One region of the Sinorhizobium sojae CCBAU 05684 genome, then DNA from elsewhere that is predicted to be linked to it. Evidence: riboswitches for the same ligand, from Rfam matches in the RefSeq annotation. Region 1 holds a riboswitch; the other holds the start of a gene.

Region 1 (7,713 bases):
GATAGCCTTCGCACCGGAGGCTTGGGTCCACGAGCCGGTTCCCGAAGCTCGAGCCTCGCTCGCCTGGCTGGCGAAACGGCGCTTCCGCTCCGGGCAGACGCATGGCCGACTGCTCGCCGAAAAGGCCCATGGCCTCCGGCTATTTCGCAATCTGGCGCTTGCAGTCGCGAAGTTCAGCTATTGCACGCTCGCGGCTGCCGTCACCTTTCCAGCACCGGTTCAGCGCTATCGCTACGCCCTGCGTGGTCTTCTGCATGCTGGCGTCGTGAGCGGCCTCCTTGGGCATGACGCCATCGAGCAGTATGGGGTTCGGGAGGCGCCGTCGGGATGAACGACGCGAGCCTCGACTGCAGCCCGGACGTGACCTTCGTCGTCGCCGCCTTCAACGCCGCCGACACGATCAGGCGCGCCATCGACAGCGCTCTTGCCCAGGAAGGCGTCTCCGTCGAGGTGGTCGTCGTCGACGATCGCTCGTCAGACGCGACCGCTGCCGTCGTCGCAGCGATTGAGGACCCTCGGCTGCGGCTGATCGCCCTTGAGCGTAACCGCGGACCAGGCGGAGCGCGCAACGCCGGTCTGGCCGCCGCGCGTGGCCGATGGATCGCCATTCTCGATTCCGACGATACGGTGCTGCCACAGCGGTTGAGGCGGATGATCGACCGCGCCGAGGCTGCAGAGGCGCAGATCGTGGTCGACAACCTCGATGTCGTCTCCGTCGACGGGGGGAGCCTCAGAATGTTCCCGGAAGCCGCGCTTGCAGAACTCGGGGAACTCACGCTTCCCGCCTTCATCGAGTCGAATGTGATTTTCCGCTCGGAACACAATTTCGGCTATATGAAGCCGGTATTCGAGCGTCGGTTTCTCGAGACGCATGGCCTCCGCTTCGACGAGGCGTTGCGCATCGGCGAAGACTATATCCTGCTTGCCTCCGCGCTCGCCTGCGGCGGGCGCTGCGCCGTCGAGCCCTCCGCCGGATATGCCTATCAGATCCGAGAAGGTTCGATCTCGCGCGTGTTGAAGATCGAGCATATCGATGCGATGTTGGCCGCCGACGAAACCTTCCTCAGCCGCTATGCGCTCGATCCCCTCTCCCAAAGGATGCAGAGCAAGCGGAAACGAGGATTCCGCCAGGCGCGTTCGTTTCTCGTCCTCGTCGATCAGTTGAAGAAGAAATCATTGGCCGGTGCGCTGAGGACCGCGCTCGCCGACCCGTTTGCGCTTCGGCATCTCCGCATGCCGATCGCTGCCCGGTTGCGCCGCCTGACGGCGCGGCCGAAGCACTCCGCCGCCATGACAGCGGCGGCTGAACGATCCCCCTTGAGCAAACACCCCCATACCAGCAAAGGATGATACCATGGACCGTATCAGGACCGTCAGGAAAGCAGTGATCCCCGTGGCCGGGCACGGAACGAGATTCCTTCCCGCCACAAAGGCCGTGCCGAAGGAAATGTTGACCATTGTCGATCGGCCCGTTGTCCAATATGCCGTCGATGAAGCACGCCAGGCCGGCATCGAGCACGTTGTCTTCGTTACGAGCCGCAACAAACAGGCGATCGAGGATCATTTCGACGACGCTCCGGAGCTTACTTCGTCGCTCTCGCGTTCCGGCAAGGACGCGCAGATCTCGGAGTTGGAGGCCATGCTGCCGAAGGCAGGATCTGTCAGCTTCACCCGGCAGCAGGCGCCTCTCGGCCTTGGCCATGCGGTCTGGTGTGCCCGCGATCTCATCGGCGACGAGCCGTTTGCGCTGTTGCTGCCGGATATGCTTTCCTTCGGCCAGCGCGGTTGCATGGCCGGGCTCATGGATCTGTACCGCGAAGTCGGCGGCAATGTCGTCGGCGTGGAGCAATGCACGCCCGAGGATGCCTCGAAATACGGCATCGTCGGCAAGGGTGACGCTGTGCGGCACGGTTTCGCCGTGACCGAAATGGTCGAGAAGCCGGCGCCCGGCAAGGCTCCCTCCAACTACTATCTCAACGGTCGCTACATCCTGCAGCCGGAGATCTTCTCTATCCTCGCGCACCAGCCGCGCGGCGCCGGCAACGAGATCCAGTTGACGGATGGCATGCTCAAGCTTTCGGCCGAGCAAGCCTTCCACGCCCATCCCTATGATGGCCGCACCTTTGATTGCGGTTCCAAGCACGGCTTCATCGAAGCCAACGTCGCCTTTGCTCTTGCCCGGGCGGATATCGGAGATATCGTGTTCCAATCTGTTCGCGAAATCGTCTTGTCTCACGAAAGCCGCACCCGCGCGGCATAAGGAACGTTTCGGTGGCCGGTCACGGCCACCGGATGAGGACCGGAGAAGAATATGAACAGAGCGGCCCCGATGAAACAGAGAAGTGTCCCATTGAGCATCATACCCCGCGACGATCAGCCCGAGGGCTTTATCGATCTCGATCGGCTTTTTGCCGCCGTCGTTCGCCGGGCGCGGTTGGTGGCCGCCTTCGTGGTGCTTTTCGTCGTCCTCGGGGTTGCCTATCTCCTGTTTACGACTCCGCTCTACACTTCGATGACGAGCATCCTCCTGGACGACAACCTGTCGAAATATGCTGAGGAGGAGAGAACGCCCACGAACAGCCAGTTGCTCGACAATCAGATAGCGAGCGCCGTCGAAATCCTGAAATCCGGCGAACTGGCGCTACGCGTAGTGGACGCACTGAAGCTTTCGGAGAACGAAACGATCCTCAATCCCCCGCGCTCGCTCGTCGCAATCATCAAGGGATGGGTGAAATCGGCAACCCAGGTCTTTTCGAGCGAACCGGCTATATCGGAAGAAGCAGCGCGCAACGGACGTCGGCTGAAGGCGGCCGCCCTCCTCCAGCAGGGTCTGAATGTCGAGCGCGTGTCACGAAGCTCGGTGGTGGCCCTTGCTTATCGCTCCAGCGATCCACGGCTGGCGGCGACGGTGACCAGGGCCTATGCGGACGCCTATCTCACGGATCAGTTGAACGCCAATTTCGAAGCGACGGAGCGGGCCTCGGTCTGGCTGCAGGAGCGGCTCGAGGATCTGAGACAGCGTTCGCAGGCGGCGGCCCTCGAGGTCGAACGTTTCCGCAGCGAAAAGGGGCTGACGGCTGCCCGTGGCGAGCTGATGTCCGAGCAACAGCTCGCGGATCTCAACAGCCAGCTTATCGTCGCACAGGCGGACTCGGCGAGCGCCTCAGCACGCTATAATCAGTACAAATCGATAGTCGACCAGGGACCGGAGGGCGCGGTCAAGAACGCCACTGTCTCCTCCAAGGAGGGCGACAATTCCGTGATAAGGGAGCTCCGCACCCGGTACCTCACCATTGGCAAGCGCGAACGCGAAGTCTCGGAGAATTTCGGGGAGGACCATCCCCAGGCCGTCTCCCTGCGCGGGGAGCGCGAGGACATCGCCCGGCAAATATACCAGGAACTGCAGCAGCTGACAGCCAGCTATCGGAACGAATATGAAGTCGCCCGCTCGCGCGAGGCATCGCTGCGCGAGAGCATCGAAGGTATTGCCGGCAAGAATTCCGACGCCAGCCAATCCCTGGTGCAATTGCGTGCCCTGGAACAGAAGGCTGCGGCGCTGAGGTCGCTTTATGAATCCTACCTTGGGCGCTACGAGCAGGCGGCGCAGCAGCGCTCCTTCCCGATCGCCAAAGCACGCGTCATTTCCGAAGCCGGTGTTCCGGTTGCGCCCTCTAGCCCGAAGAAGACGATGACACTTGCGCTTTCGGCCGTACTCGGGCTTCTGGTCGGCGGCGCCTATGCGGCGTTTCTCGAATTCCGCGAACGGACGTTCCGCCTGGAAGGCGACATACGCTCGGCCCTCGGCCACCGATCGCTCGGCTACCTGCCCCTGGTCGGATCCCGGCCCAAAAAGACCGCGGAACTCGTGCGGGCCCGCTTCGGGTCCGACCGATATCCGCATGATTCCGAAGCGGCCTCGGTGCCGTTCCAACGCCTCTCGCGCCTCGTCGTCGACGCGCCGCGCTCGGCATTCGCCGAAACCTTCCGGAATGCGAAGCTCGCCTGCGACCATATGTTGCCAGGAAACGAGAGCCGTGTGATCGCAATCGCTTCCGCGTTGCCTGACGAGGGCAAATCGGTCGTCGCGGCAAATTTCGCAGCGCTTCTCGCGGCCAGCGGCAAGAGAACCTTGCTGATCGACGCCGATATCCGCAAACCCGGCCTGGCCGAGTTGATCACGCCTCCGCCGCGCAGCGGGCTGGTCGAGGTGCTGACTGGAGAGGCCACTTGGCCCGCAGGTATCAAAGTGGATCAGCGCTCCAAACTCGCAATCCTGCCCGCAGGCGGCGGCAAATCGTATGAGAAGCGGCATCAGAGTAATGAGTTGCTGGCATCGCCAGCCATGGCCGGACTGATCGAGAACGCCCGCAACTCCTTCGACTATGTCGTGGTCGACCTCGCAGCACTCGCCCCTGTCGTCGACGCAAAGGCCTTCGCGCCGCTCGCCGACGGCGTTCTCTTCGTCGTCGAATGGGGCAGCACACCGACCCGGCTCGTGCGCGATCTCCTCAATTCCGAGCCGCAGATCGATGCCAAGGTTCTCGGCGTCATTCTCAATAAGACCGATATGAAGGAACTGCAGAAGTACAGCGACTTCGACGGTGCAGAGAAATACCGGCATCGTTACGGAAAATACTATATCGAACAGGATGTACCCGAGGTGCGCTACACGGCCGCCTGAATCAGGCATCCTTCTGCAGCCTTGGCTTCAAGTCTGTTCCGAGGGAAGCAGGATGCATAATGGCGGCGACATCGCCGCCTCTCTTCGCTTCAAGCGATTGAGTCAGATTTGCCTCCGGGTGCTCACGCAGCCGACACAGGTCCAGGCCCGGACTTTGCCGTGCGGGATCTCAGGTCGGCGGGCACCACGTGATCACAATTGGTTGGATTTGCGGTCGAGGCCGACGATCCAGGCCGCAACCATGAAGACGATCGCCGCCACCAGGGCGCCGAACGCCACAAGGTAAAACAGGCAATACTCGATAAGCCGGGGCACGAATAGAAGCGCATGCCGCAATAGGCTGGGCGACTGCCGCCAGTCCGGCAGTTCGTCACGATTGAAAGCCTCCAGTCGACGAGCAAGAAAGTGCATATCGCCAGACCCCGCTGTCTTTCGTTAACCATAGAGGATAGCCTTTTCCAGCTCAACCGTGGCAATAGCAGGGCATGGGGCCGCCAATTCCTCCAATTACAGCGCCGCGCGTCTTTTCACACACGCAAAGGTCGCCGTATCTCTTTGAATCTGCGCATGAGCATTCCGAAAATCGGCTTCGATTTTTGGGCAAATGCCAGCGTCAAGAGTTCCACCAGTGATGGAAATGATGCACGGGTCCCCGCCCATGCCCTATCTTCAGGCCATGGGCGGCGGAAATCGCGCCATGCAGATAGTGCTTGGCTGCGCGGACCGCTTCGGCGAGCGGTTGTCCCGATGCCAGGCCTGCGGCGATCGCGGCCGAAAGCGTGCAGCCGGTACCATGATCGTTATGCGTCTCAATGCGCGCCGCCGGGAGACGCAGCAGCTTTTGGCCGTCGAAGAAAAAGTCCGTGGCCTCGCCACCCGCCAGGTGTCCACCTTTGACCAGCACGGAACGGGCCCCGGTCTTCATGAGCGCTTCGGCCTGGCGCGCCATCTCCGCTTCGTTCTCGGCGATGGGACGCCCTGTCAGAAGTGCCGCTTCAGGCAGGTTGGGAGTTGCGACGAGTGCCAAAGGCAGCAGTTCATCGATGAGAACGGCAATCGCATCCGATTGCAACAGACGGTCGCCGGACGTCGCAATCATGACCGGATCGACGACCGCAAGCCTTTTGAAGCGGCGCAGACCATCGGCGATGACGGCAATCGTCTCCCGGCGCGACACCATGCCGATCTTCACCGCCTTCACGTCGAGGTCCGAAAAGACCGCCTCCATCTGCGCCGCGACCATGCCGGCCGAGACGTCCTCCACCGCGGCAACCCCCATTGTGTTCTGGGCGGTGACGGCCGTAACGACGCTTGCCCCATAAACCCCGAGCGCCGAGAAGGTCTTCAGATCGGCCTGAATGCCGGCGCCGCCGCCCGAATCCGATCCGGCTATGGTAAGCGCCACCGGTGCATTGGGGCAAAGAGGCGTCATCGATCGATCCCCCGACTGACATCACGGAGATCCGGGCGGACGAAGAAGTGGGCTGGCTTGCCGGCGGGCGACCCATTCCGTTCCTACGCCGGCATGACCCGGATCAGGTTCAAGGGTCCGGCTCACCACCGTCTCAGCGCCGCCCGGCGCACCCCTCGGAATGGCGGTATTCTATGCGTCAGTGGCGTGGGGGTGTCAACGCGATGCGGCGCGGCTCCTGGCATACCCGCTGACTGACGCGTAGATGGACGATCTCTCTCATTGTTGAGTGCGACGACGCGTTTCGCGCTCGAAAACTCTGCTGTTTGCGCTATCCTTGCGCAATTCCTCCGACAGGAAAGGAGCACATCATGGCCCTGCGCATCAACGACACTGCCCCCGATTTCACAGCCGAGACAACGCACGGCACGATCAATTTCCACGAATGGATCGGCGACGGATGGGCGGTCCTCTTCTCCCACCCGAAGAATTTTACGCCCGTATGCACCACCGAACTCGGCGCCATGGCGGGAGTCGAAAGCGAATTCCGCAAACGCGGGGTCAAGATCATCGGCATCTCCGTCGATCCGGTCGAGAGCCATGCCAAGTGGAAGAGCGACATCAAGCTCGCGACGGGCTTTGACGTCGAATATCCGCTGATCGGCGACCGTGAACTCAAGGTCGCCAAGCTTTACGACATGCTGCCCGCTGACGCCGGAGACACCTCCGAGGGCCGCACGCCGGCCGACAATGCGACCGTGCGTTCGGTCTACGTCATTGGTCCCGACAAGAAGATCAAACTGATGTTGAGCTATCCGATGACCACCGGCCGCAATTTCGATGAGATCCTGCGGGCGATCGATTCGATCCAGCTCACCACCAAGCATCAGGTGGCAACGCCTGCCAACTGGAAACAGGGCGAGGATGTCATCATCACGGCTGCCGTGTCCAATGAGGATGCCGTCCAGCGCTTCGGCTCCTTCGAGACCGTTCTTCCCTATCTCAGGAAGACCAAGCAGCCGACTGCATAGCCGGGAGCGGGCACCGGCATCATCGGTCGCCACGAAACCACGCGTTTCGTGGCGGTCTTTTTCCTGCAGTGTCGTGCGTTCCTGCGGTTCACGAGGGCGGAGGATTTCATCAGTCGGCCTTCAGTGTATCGATGATATTCGCGAGGACGCCGTGCAGCGCATCCCGGTAGCCGGTACGGGCGGAAGGGCCATCCTGTTCAGAGGTCATCACCACGGTCAGCTTTAAGGCCGGCACGATATAAAGCATCTGGCCGCCGTAGCCCCAGGCGAAATGCACGTCTTCGCCGCCGATCTGCCGGTTGAACCAGCCGTAGCCATAGGCATCGCCGGAAAAGCGCGAATTCGTGTGCTCCTGCCAGGAGAGATCGATCCACTCGTCCGGAATGATCTGGCGCCCATCAGCTGTCCGGCCGCGATTGCGGTATAGCTCGCCGAAGGCAAGCAGAGAACGGGCGGTCATGGCCATCTCGTTTCCGCCGAGATAGATCCCCTGCGGATCGCGCGACCAGGCATCGATGCGAAACCCGTCGACCGGACCCAGCCATTCGCGCGCAAGGGTCAGGGTCGACTTGCCGCCGACCTTCGTGAGG
Region 2 (7,713 bases), on a different replicon from region 1:
CTCCTACTCGTACTCGCTCTCCGGCATCTCGGCTGCCTTGAAGCAGATCGAGGCGTGCAAGTAAGCGGCAAGTAAACTTTCTCATCGACGAAGGCCCGGTGGATCGCCGGGCTTTTTTGCATGGCGGCGCCGTGCCGGACTTCGCTGGCTCGCACTGGGTGAGGGACAAGCCTCCGACGCACTGCATGTCTCCTTAGATTAGCCTCGATTTGAGAGAGATGCAGTGGTTCAAAGATTTACAGCGCCCTTTTTGCACGTCGCAAAAAGACGCGCGGCGCTGTAGGGGACTACCGTCCCAGAGACGGGAGCCTCTGTTTCACTCGGAGATGATTTTCACCTTGTCGCCCGGCTTCACGGTGGAGGTGACCTGCATCGCATTGATCAGCCGGAAAAGGTCGAGCTTACGGTCCGTGCCCATCATGCGCGAGGCCAATGTGGCGATCGTATCGCTCGGCTTTACGGTCACCACACGGACACGCAGCGGCTTCAGCGACCTGATCTCGTTCTGCGCCATCCGGCGGAAGGAGTTGCGCAGCTGGTTCGCGGTGGTTTCGAGTGCGGCCGAGCCCTTCGGAACAGCCGTCAGAAAACGGTATATACGGTCTTCCATCCGGATTACCGTTACGTCGAATTCCCAGCGGTCGGCGGAGGCGTAAGCGGTCGCCGCCTCGAGGCCATTGATCGTCACCGATTTGATCGTATCGGGTTGCAAACCGGTGACCCAGCCGCTGGCGATGTAATCCGTCAGGCTGCGTCGGGCCGTATCGGCGATGCCGTCGAAGCGGACTGCGACGTCACCCGGCCCCGTTGCGAGCACGGCCTCGGCCTTGTTGTCGATCTGGAAGCCTGCCGGTACGTCGAAACGGATGCCGAGTTGCCCGTGCAGGAAGGTCTGGCCGCGCACATAGCCCTCTTGCGGGCTGTCGCCATAGAGCAGCCCGTCGATGCCGGCGAGATAGTAGTCGCGTCCCCGATCGCCGCTCGTCCCTTCCCGGCCGAAGGCGCGCGCGTGGCGGCGTGCGAGCTCGACGCGTTGCGGTGCATTGGGGTGGCTCGAGAGAAAGTCGAGGCTCTGATCGGATTCGGGGTCGACGGCGGTAAAACGGGCATAGGCGGCCATCGAGTCGAGGAAGCGGGCTGCCGCATAAGGGTCATAGCCGGCTTCGCCCAGCATGCGCACGCCGATCACGTCTGCCTGCAGTTCCTGGTTGCGCGAGAAGGCGGCAAGCCTGAGCTTGCCGCGGGCCAACGCCTGCTTGCCGGCGAGATTGGAGGAGAGCACTTCGGCGACCACGCGGCTGGCGATCACCTCGGCCTCTTCGCGCTGCTGGCGCTGGATGCCGTGATTGGCCGTGACATGTGCCATCTCGTGCGACAGCACGGCCGCCACTTCCGAGGCATCATTGGCAAGCGCCAGCAGACCGCGCGTCACGTAGAGGTAACCGCCGGGAAGCGCAAAGGCGTTGATTGCCGGGGAATTGAGGATGGTGATGCGGTAGGACTGTTGCGGGTTTTCCGAGACCGCCGTCAGTGCGCCGGTAATGCGGGCGACCAGCCGCTCCGTCTTGGGATCGCGATATTCGCCGCCGTAGCTTGCGACAATGCGCGGATGTTCGCGTGCGCCGAGCCGGGCACGCGGATCATTCTTCTGCACCTCCTCGACGATCTGCGGATTGGAGGAGGGCGCGACGGTCGGCTGGTAGGTCTGCTCGATCAGCGACTGGCAGGCGGAAAGCAGCACGGCACTGGATAATGCAACCAGAGATCGCGTCCTCTTGCCTCCGCGCCACGACGGAAACCAGTCGTTTGTGACTGTCTGACTTGCCATGCCTCAGCCCACTCTCATCCGCCAAAGTCGTCCGGGCTTTCGCCCCGACCACGGTCAGCGATGAAAAATCCCACTTTTTCAGCCGGATAGTGGTTCCCGGCATAGGGTTTCTTCAGGTTCGATCCATGCTGTATCGATTAAAGCGCCGCCTGCCTAGCCGATCCCAATAGAAATAGTTGCCCCGTGGTATCGCAGCAACGGATGCGCGAGTAACGCTTACACCCGGCCGGGTGTTCCGCGCGTCGCACAGCCCGGCGGTCAAATTGTGGCGAAGGGTGAATTAAATTCCGCCGTGTTAATTTTTCATCGTTCTGTTCCGTGGCCGAGGAACCGGTTGATCGCCGTGATGTCCCGCCGCTCCAGAAAGCGGTCGATCGGATCGTGGGCGGCAATTCGTCCCTTGTCGAGGAAAAGCACGCTGTCGGAGAAGAGCCTCACGTCATCGGGATGATGGGTGACCATCAGGATGGTGTTGCTTTCCTCGCGATGGAGATCGGCAAGCAGGTCGCGCATCTCAGCGCGCATGCCGGGATCGAGCGCAGCGAAAGGCTCGTCGAGAAGTAGAAGCGGCCGGTGCCGTACCAGGGCGCGGGCAAGCGCCACCCTCTGGCGTTCGCCGCCGGAAAGCGTCGGCGGCAATCTCTTGCCGAAGCCGGCAAGGCCGACCCGGGCGAGGGCCTCCTCGATCCTCTTGCGATCGGCAGCGCGCAGTCGGAGCGACGGGCTTATGCCGAAGCCGACATTGGTGGCGACATCGAGATGGGCGAAGAGGTTGTTTTCCTGAAAGATGACCGATACGGGTCGGGCGGCCGGCAGGTGCCCGGCCATGTCGTCGCCGAAGATGCGGACCTCGCCTTCATCCGGTTCCTCGAAGCCGGCGACGACGTTGAGGAGCGTCGACTTTCCTGAACCGGAGGCACCCGCGACGGCGACGATCTCTCCGGCCGGAACGGTGCAGCTGAACGTGAGCACCGTTGTTTCGAAACGCACTTTCACGTCCTTGAGGATAACGGCTGCGGCATTCATGTCCGCGGACCTCGCGTTCCGTCTTCTCCCGCCGTGCCGAGCACGGTGAAGATCAGGCACAGGATTCCAAGCATAAGGGCGAGCCCCGCCGCGTCGGCGGTGCGGTAGCTGCCCATGCGGCTATAGAGCAGCCAGGGCAGGGTGGCGAGATCCTGCGAGCCGAACAGCGCGATCGCACCGAGATCGCCGAGCGACAGGGCGAGCGCAAACGAAAGGGCCGTGAGGAAGGCCTTGCGCAGTGGTGGCCAATCGATCCATAGCAGGCGATGGAAGCCGCCTATGCCGAGGCTTGCGGTAAGCCGCTCGGTTCGCACCGCATGGGTGGCCATGGCCGGGGCGAGCACCCGATGCACGAAGGGCAGCGCCATCAGCGCATTGATGGCGACGACCACCAGGGGAGCGAAGCGGGCGACGTCACCGAAGGGGCGCAGCAGCAGGAACCATCCGGCGCCGAGCACGATCGGCGGAACGAGCAGAATGAACGACATGCTTGCGCCGATCGTGCCGGCAAAGAACCGCGCCGGCACGCCGTGGCGCCGCCGCGAAACGACCAGGCGCTGGGCGCGGATCATCAGGGCAACGATTGCGACGGAGATCGTGGCCGAAGGCAGGGCGATCGCCGCGCTCGTCAGCAGTGCCTGGTGGAAGGCCGGTTCGGAAAGCAGGCGGCGTAGATCCGCCTGCATGCCGGAGATCGCGATGGCGGCGAAGGGCAGGCCGACGAACATCAGCGCAAGGGCCAGCCAGATCCGATCGACAAGGCGCGCAATTCCAGCGCGGCCATCGAAGCGGCGGATCGCCTTGCCGCTGGTTTCGCCCTCCTCTGGCGGCGGCGCCACGAATTTGAGAAGGAGAAGCAGGAGGCCGGTCAGCATGACCTGGAGGCTGGAAAGCGCGATCGCGCGGGGCGGATCGAAATCGAAGCGCAGCGCCTGGTAGATCGCCACTTCGATGGTGGTTGCGGCGGGGCCGCCGCCAAGCGTCAGCACGAGCGTGAAGCTGGTGGCGCAGAGCATAAATATAAGGCCGGCAATGCCCGGCAGCAGTCCGCGGATCGCCGGCCACTCAATGAAGCGGAAGATCGCGAGCGAACCCATGCCGAGATTGGCGGACGTGCGCCAGTATTCGCCCGGTATGCGCTCGAGGCCGGCGAGCATCAGCCGCACGGCCAGCGGCATGTTGAAGAAGACATGCGCCAGCAGGATGCCAAAAAGGCCGTAGATGCTGATCGGTTCGACGATGCCGGTGGTCGTCAGGGCCCTGTTGAGAAGACCTTGACGGCCCCAGACCTCGATCAGGCCGAGCGCGGCGACGAGGGCGGGCAGCCCGAGCGGCAGCGCCATCAGACGCAGCAGCCAGATGCGGCCGGGAAAGGTGGCCTGGCGGGCAAGCGCGCGGGCAACGGGTATGGCAAAAAGGATCGACAGTCCGGTCGAGAGGCTTGCCTGCAGCAATGTGAACCGGGTGACGCGCCAGACATAGGCGTCGAAAAGGTCGCCGCCGCCACCGGCGTCGCCTCGTGCGAGCAGAGCCGCCGCGGCAAGGCCGACGAAAAGCAGAATGCCGCCGAGGCTCAAGCCTCCGGCGGCAATCGTCATCCGGTTCTCGCTGGCAAACAAGCCTCAGTTCTCGCTCATCGCCGCCAGCCACTCGTCGATCCAGGCCTTGCGGTTGTCGGCGACTTCCTGCGGCGACATCAGAAAGGTCTTTTCCGGCTGGACGAGCCTGCCGAAGGCGTCGGGCAGGGGCTCCTTGGTTTCGCCGACCGGCATCATCCAGTTGGTCGTCGGGATGATCGACTGGAATTCAGGCCCGGTCATGAAGTCGAGAAACTGCCGGGCAAGTTCCGGATCCTCCGCATTCGTCGTCATGCCGGCCACTTCGATCTGGATGTAATGGCCCTCGGCGAACGGTGCCGCCTGATAGCGTTCGGTGTCTTCGGCGACCATGTGATAGGCGGGCGAGGTGGTATAGGAAAGCACCATCGGCGCCTCGCCCTTGGTGAAGAGCCCGTAGGCTTCCGACCAGCCGGGGGTGACCGTCAGCACCCGATCCTTGAGCTTCGCCCAGGCTTCGCCCGCCTCGTCGCCATAGACCGACTTGATCCAGAGCAGCAGGCCGAGGCCGGGCGTCGAGGTGCGCGGATCCTCGATGACGATTTTCTGAGACGGATCGCCTTCGACCAGTTCCTTCAGGCTCTTCGGCGGCTCCTTCAGCACTTCCGTGTCATAGACCACGGCGAAGTGGCCGTAGTCATAGGGAATGAATACGTCGTCGGTAAAGCCGCCGGGCACCTGGAGCCCCTTGGTTTCGAGGCCGTGCGGCACGAAGAAGCCGGTGGCCTTGGCCTCCGCGATGAGGTTGGTGTCGAGGCCGAGGACGATGTCGGCCTTCGTGGCTTCGCCTTCGAGCTTCAGCCGCGTCAGCAATTCGACGCCATCGGCGACGCCCACATAGTCGACCTTGCAGCCGCAGGTCTTCTCGAAAGCCTCGGCGACCTTGGCGCCCGGACCCCATTCGCTGACGAAGCTCTCATAGGTGTAGATCGTCAGCGTCTTTTCCGCCGCAAGGGTGTTCGCGGAAGAGGCGGCGAGGACAAAGGCGGCGATCGCAAGCCGGTTGAATATCTTGCTATGGAATGAACTGGGCATGTGGGCACCTCTTCCCTGTTGTTCTTGCTGCACGGGAAAAGGGCGTCGGTCCGATCGCTTCTAATCCCTCCGCCGGTATGATCCGGATCAGGTTCCGCGGGTTGGCGCGACGCCTCTCAGCCATCGTCCGAAAGCCGGCGGATGGCACCCCGTTAGAGCAGTCCAGATTTAGCTTCCGGCGGCAGCCAAGGCAAGCGGAGTTTTGGGGGGATTTGCCGCGCAAGCCGTCTGCGCCACGAAGGATGCCGGAAGCCTCACAAGCTCAACACGTCTCGGGGAACTTTGTTCAACACGGCCGGTCACAAGGTGCGGGGTACAGGTTGATACCAGACATGCTCGTCCGTCTCGCGGCCGGGGCATAGGCCAGGCGCTGCTTCTTGAAAGCCTGACGGCGATGCGCGCGGCTATGCCTACGCGATGATCGACGGGTCCGGTCCGACCGAATTCTACGCGTGCGCCGTCGGTGCGGTGGAAATAGCCGGACACCCGGGATCCATGCGGACCTGCTTGGGCCAGACAATGGCCCGGAACCCGAGCCGCGCGAGTGACGTTGGCGAAGCAAATGGACGCAAACGGCGGTGCCGGGCCTTTCCCTTCAGAGCCGCTTTGCGCTATGGGCTTCTGCCATGAGCCAATCACCCTTCACCATTCTTCTCGGCGGCCCGCTTACGTTGACGAAGCGGCTGGCGGCGCAACTGGCGGGCAGCCGGTTTATCGCCGCCGACGGCGGCATGCGCCATGCGAGAACGCTTGGCGTCGTGCCGGATCTCTGGGTGGGCGACTTCGATTCGACGGACGAGTCGCTCTTCCTGGAATTCGCCGAGGTGCAGCGCGAAAAATACCCGGCGGAGAAGAACGCCACCGATGGCGAAATCGCCGTCGAGGCGGCGCTTTCGCGCGGCGCGACATCGCTGATCTTTGCCGGTGCGCTCGGCGGCACCCGCAGCGACCATGCCTTCCTGCATCTGTTGCGGCTTGCCGCGCTCGCGGAACAGGGGCTGGCGGTCTTCATGACCTCCGGCGAGGAAGAGGCCTATCCGCTGAGGCCGGGCTCGCGCGAGATCGATCTGCCCAAGGGCAGCCTGTTCTCGATCCTCGGCTTCACCGAGCTGTCCGGCCTCACCATCGAGAACGCGCGTTATCCCCTCGACGGTTTCCATCTTCCCTTCGGATCGTCTCGGACGATTTCCAATGTGGCGGAAGGCCCCGTTCGCTTTTCCCTGAAATCCGGCCGGGCGGTCGTACTTGCCCGGCCTTATGACCTTTCCGGAGCCTGACGCCTTGGCGCCCCCAATCCTGAAACTCGACGATATCTTCCTCACTTTCGGCGGTACGCCGCTTCTCGCCGGCGCCGGTCTGCAGGTGGAGCCCGGCGACCGCATCTGCCTCGTCGGCCGCAATGGTTCCGGCAAGTCGACGCTGATGAAGATCGCGGCCGGTCTCGCCGAGCCGCAATCCGGCGAGGTCTTCCGCCATCCCTCGGCGACGGTCCGTTACCTGCACCAGGCACCGGACTTCGAGGGCTTCGATAGCGTGCAGGCCTATGCTGAGGCCGGGCTTGGCCCGGGCGACGATCCCTATCGCGTCAGCTATCTGTTGCAGCATCTTGGATTGACGGGGGAGGAAGATCCAAGACGGCTTTCCGGCGGTGAGGCGCGCCGCGCCGCGCTGGCGCGCGTCATGGCGCCGGAACCGGACATTCTGCTTCTTGACGAGCCGACTAACCATCTCGACCTGCCGACGATCGAATGGCTGGAAGACGAGCTCGTGCGCAGCCGTTCGGCGCTGGTGCTGATTTCCCACGACCGGCGTTTCCTCGAAAAGGTCTCGACGGCGACCGTCTGGCTCGACCGCGGCCAGTCGCGCCGGCTCGATCGCGGCTTTGCCCATTTCGAAGGCTGGCGCGACGAGGTGCTGGAGGCGGAGGAACTGGAGCAGCACAAGCTCGGCAAGGCGATCGAACGGGAAGAGCACTGGCTGCGCTATGGCGTCACCGCTCGGCGCAAACGCAATATGCGCCGGCTCGGAGAGCTACAGGACATGCGCGCCCGCTATCGCGGCCATAAGGGGCCGCAGGGCACGATCCAGGCGAGCGTTGCCGATGCCAGGGAGTCGGGCAAACTCGTCATCGAGGCGGAGAAGATCACCAAGGCCTATGGCGATCGCACCATCGTCGCGCCCTTCTCGATCCGCGTCCACCGCGGCGAC

Evidence for each region. A riboswitch is a leader RNA that binds a small molecule or an ion and turns the genes downstream of it on or off. The one in region 1 is predicted to bind thiamine pyrophosphate.
Region 2: another riboswitch for thiamine pyrophosphate. It lies ahead of thiB (thiamine ABC transporter substrate binding subunit); the one in region 1 lies ahead of thiD (bifunctional hydroxymethylpyrimidine kinase/phosphomethylpyrimidine kinase).

What each region holds. Positions count from the first base shown of each region.
Region 1 is NZ_CP023068.1:734,840-742,552, reverse strand. It holds gene SJ05684_RS21080 (glycosyltransferase family 2 protein) at 1-331, shown strand, start outside; gene SJ05684_RS21075 (glycosyltransferase family 2 protein) at 328-1,350, shown strand; gene SJ05684_RS21070 (UTP--glucose-1-phosphate uridylyltransferase) at 1,355-2,260, shown strand; gene SJ05684_RS21065 (polysaccharide biosynthesis tyrosine autokinase) at 2,312-4,681, shown strand; gene SJ05684_RS21060 (hypothetical protein) at 4,874-5,092, opposite strand; gene thiD (bifunctional hydroxymethylpyrimidine kinase/phosphomethylpyrimidine kinase) at 5,295-6,113, opposite strand; TPP riboswitch at 6,177-6,279, opposite strand; gene SJ05684_RS21050 (peroxiredoxin) at 6,464-7,123, shown strand; gene SJ05684_RS21045 (serine hydrolase domain-containing protein) at 7,233-7,713, opposite strand, start outside.
Region 2 is NZ_CP023067.1:3,184,784-3,192,496, reverse strand. It holds gene SJ05684_RS15570 (invasion associated locus B family protein) at 1-64, shown strand, start outside; gene SJ05684_RS15565 (M48 family metalloprotease) at 317-1,828, opposite strand; gene thiQ (thiamine ABC transporter ATP-binding protein) at 2,132-2,854, opposite strand; gene thiP (thiamine/thiamine pyrophosphate ABC transporter permease ThiP) at 2,851-4,452, opposite strand; gene thiB (thiamine ABC transporter substrate binding subunit) at 4,477-5,505, opposite strand; TPP riboswitch at 5,553-5,667, opposite strand; gene SJ05684_RS15540 (thiamine diphosphokinase) at 6,132-6,782, shown strand; gene SJ05684_RS15535 (ABC-F family ATP-binding cassette domain-containing protein) at 6,787-7,713, shown strand, end outside.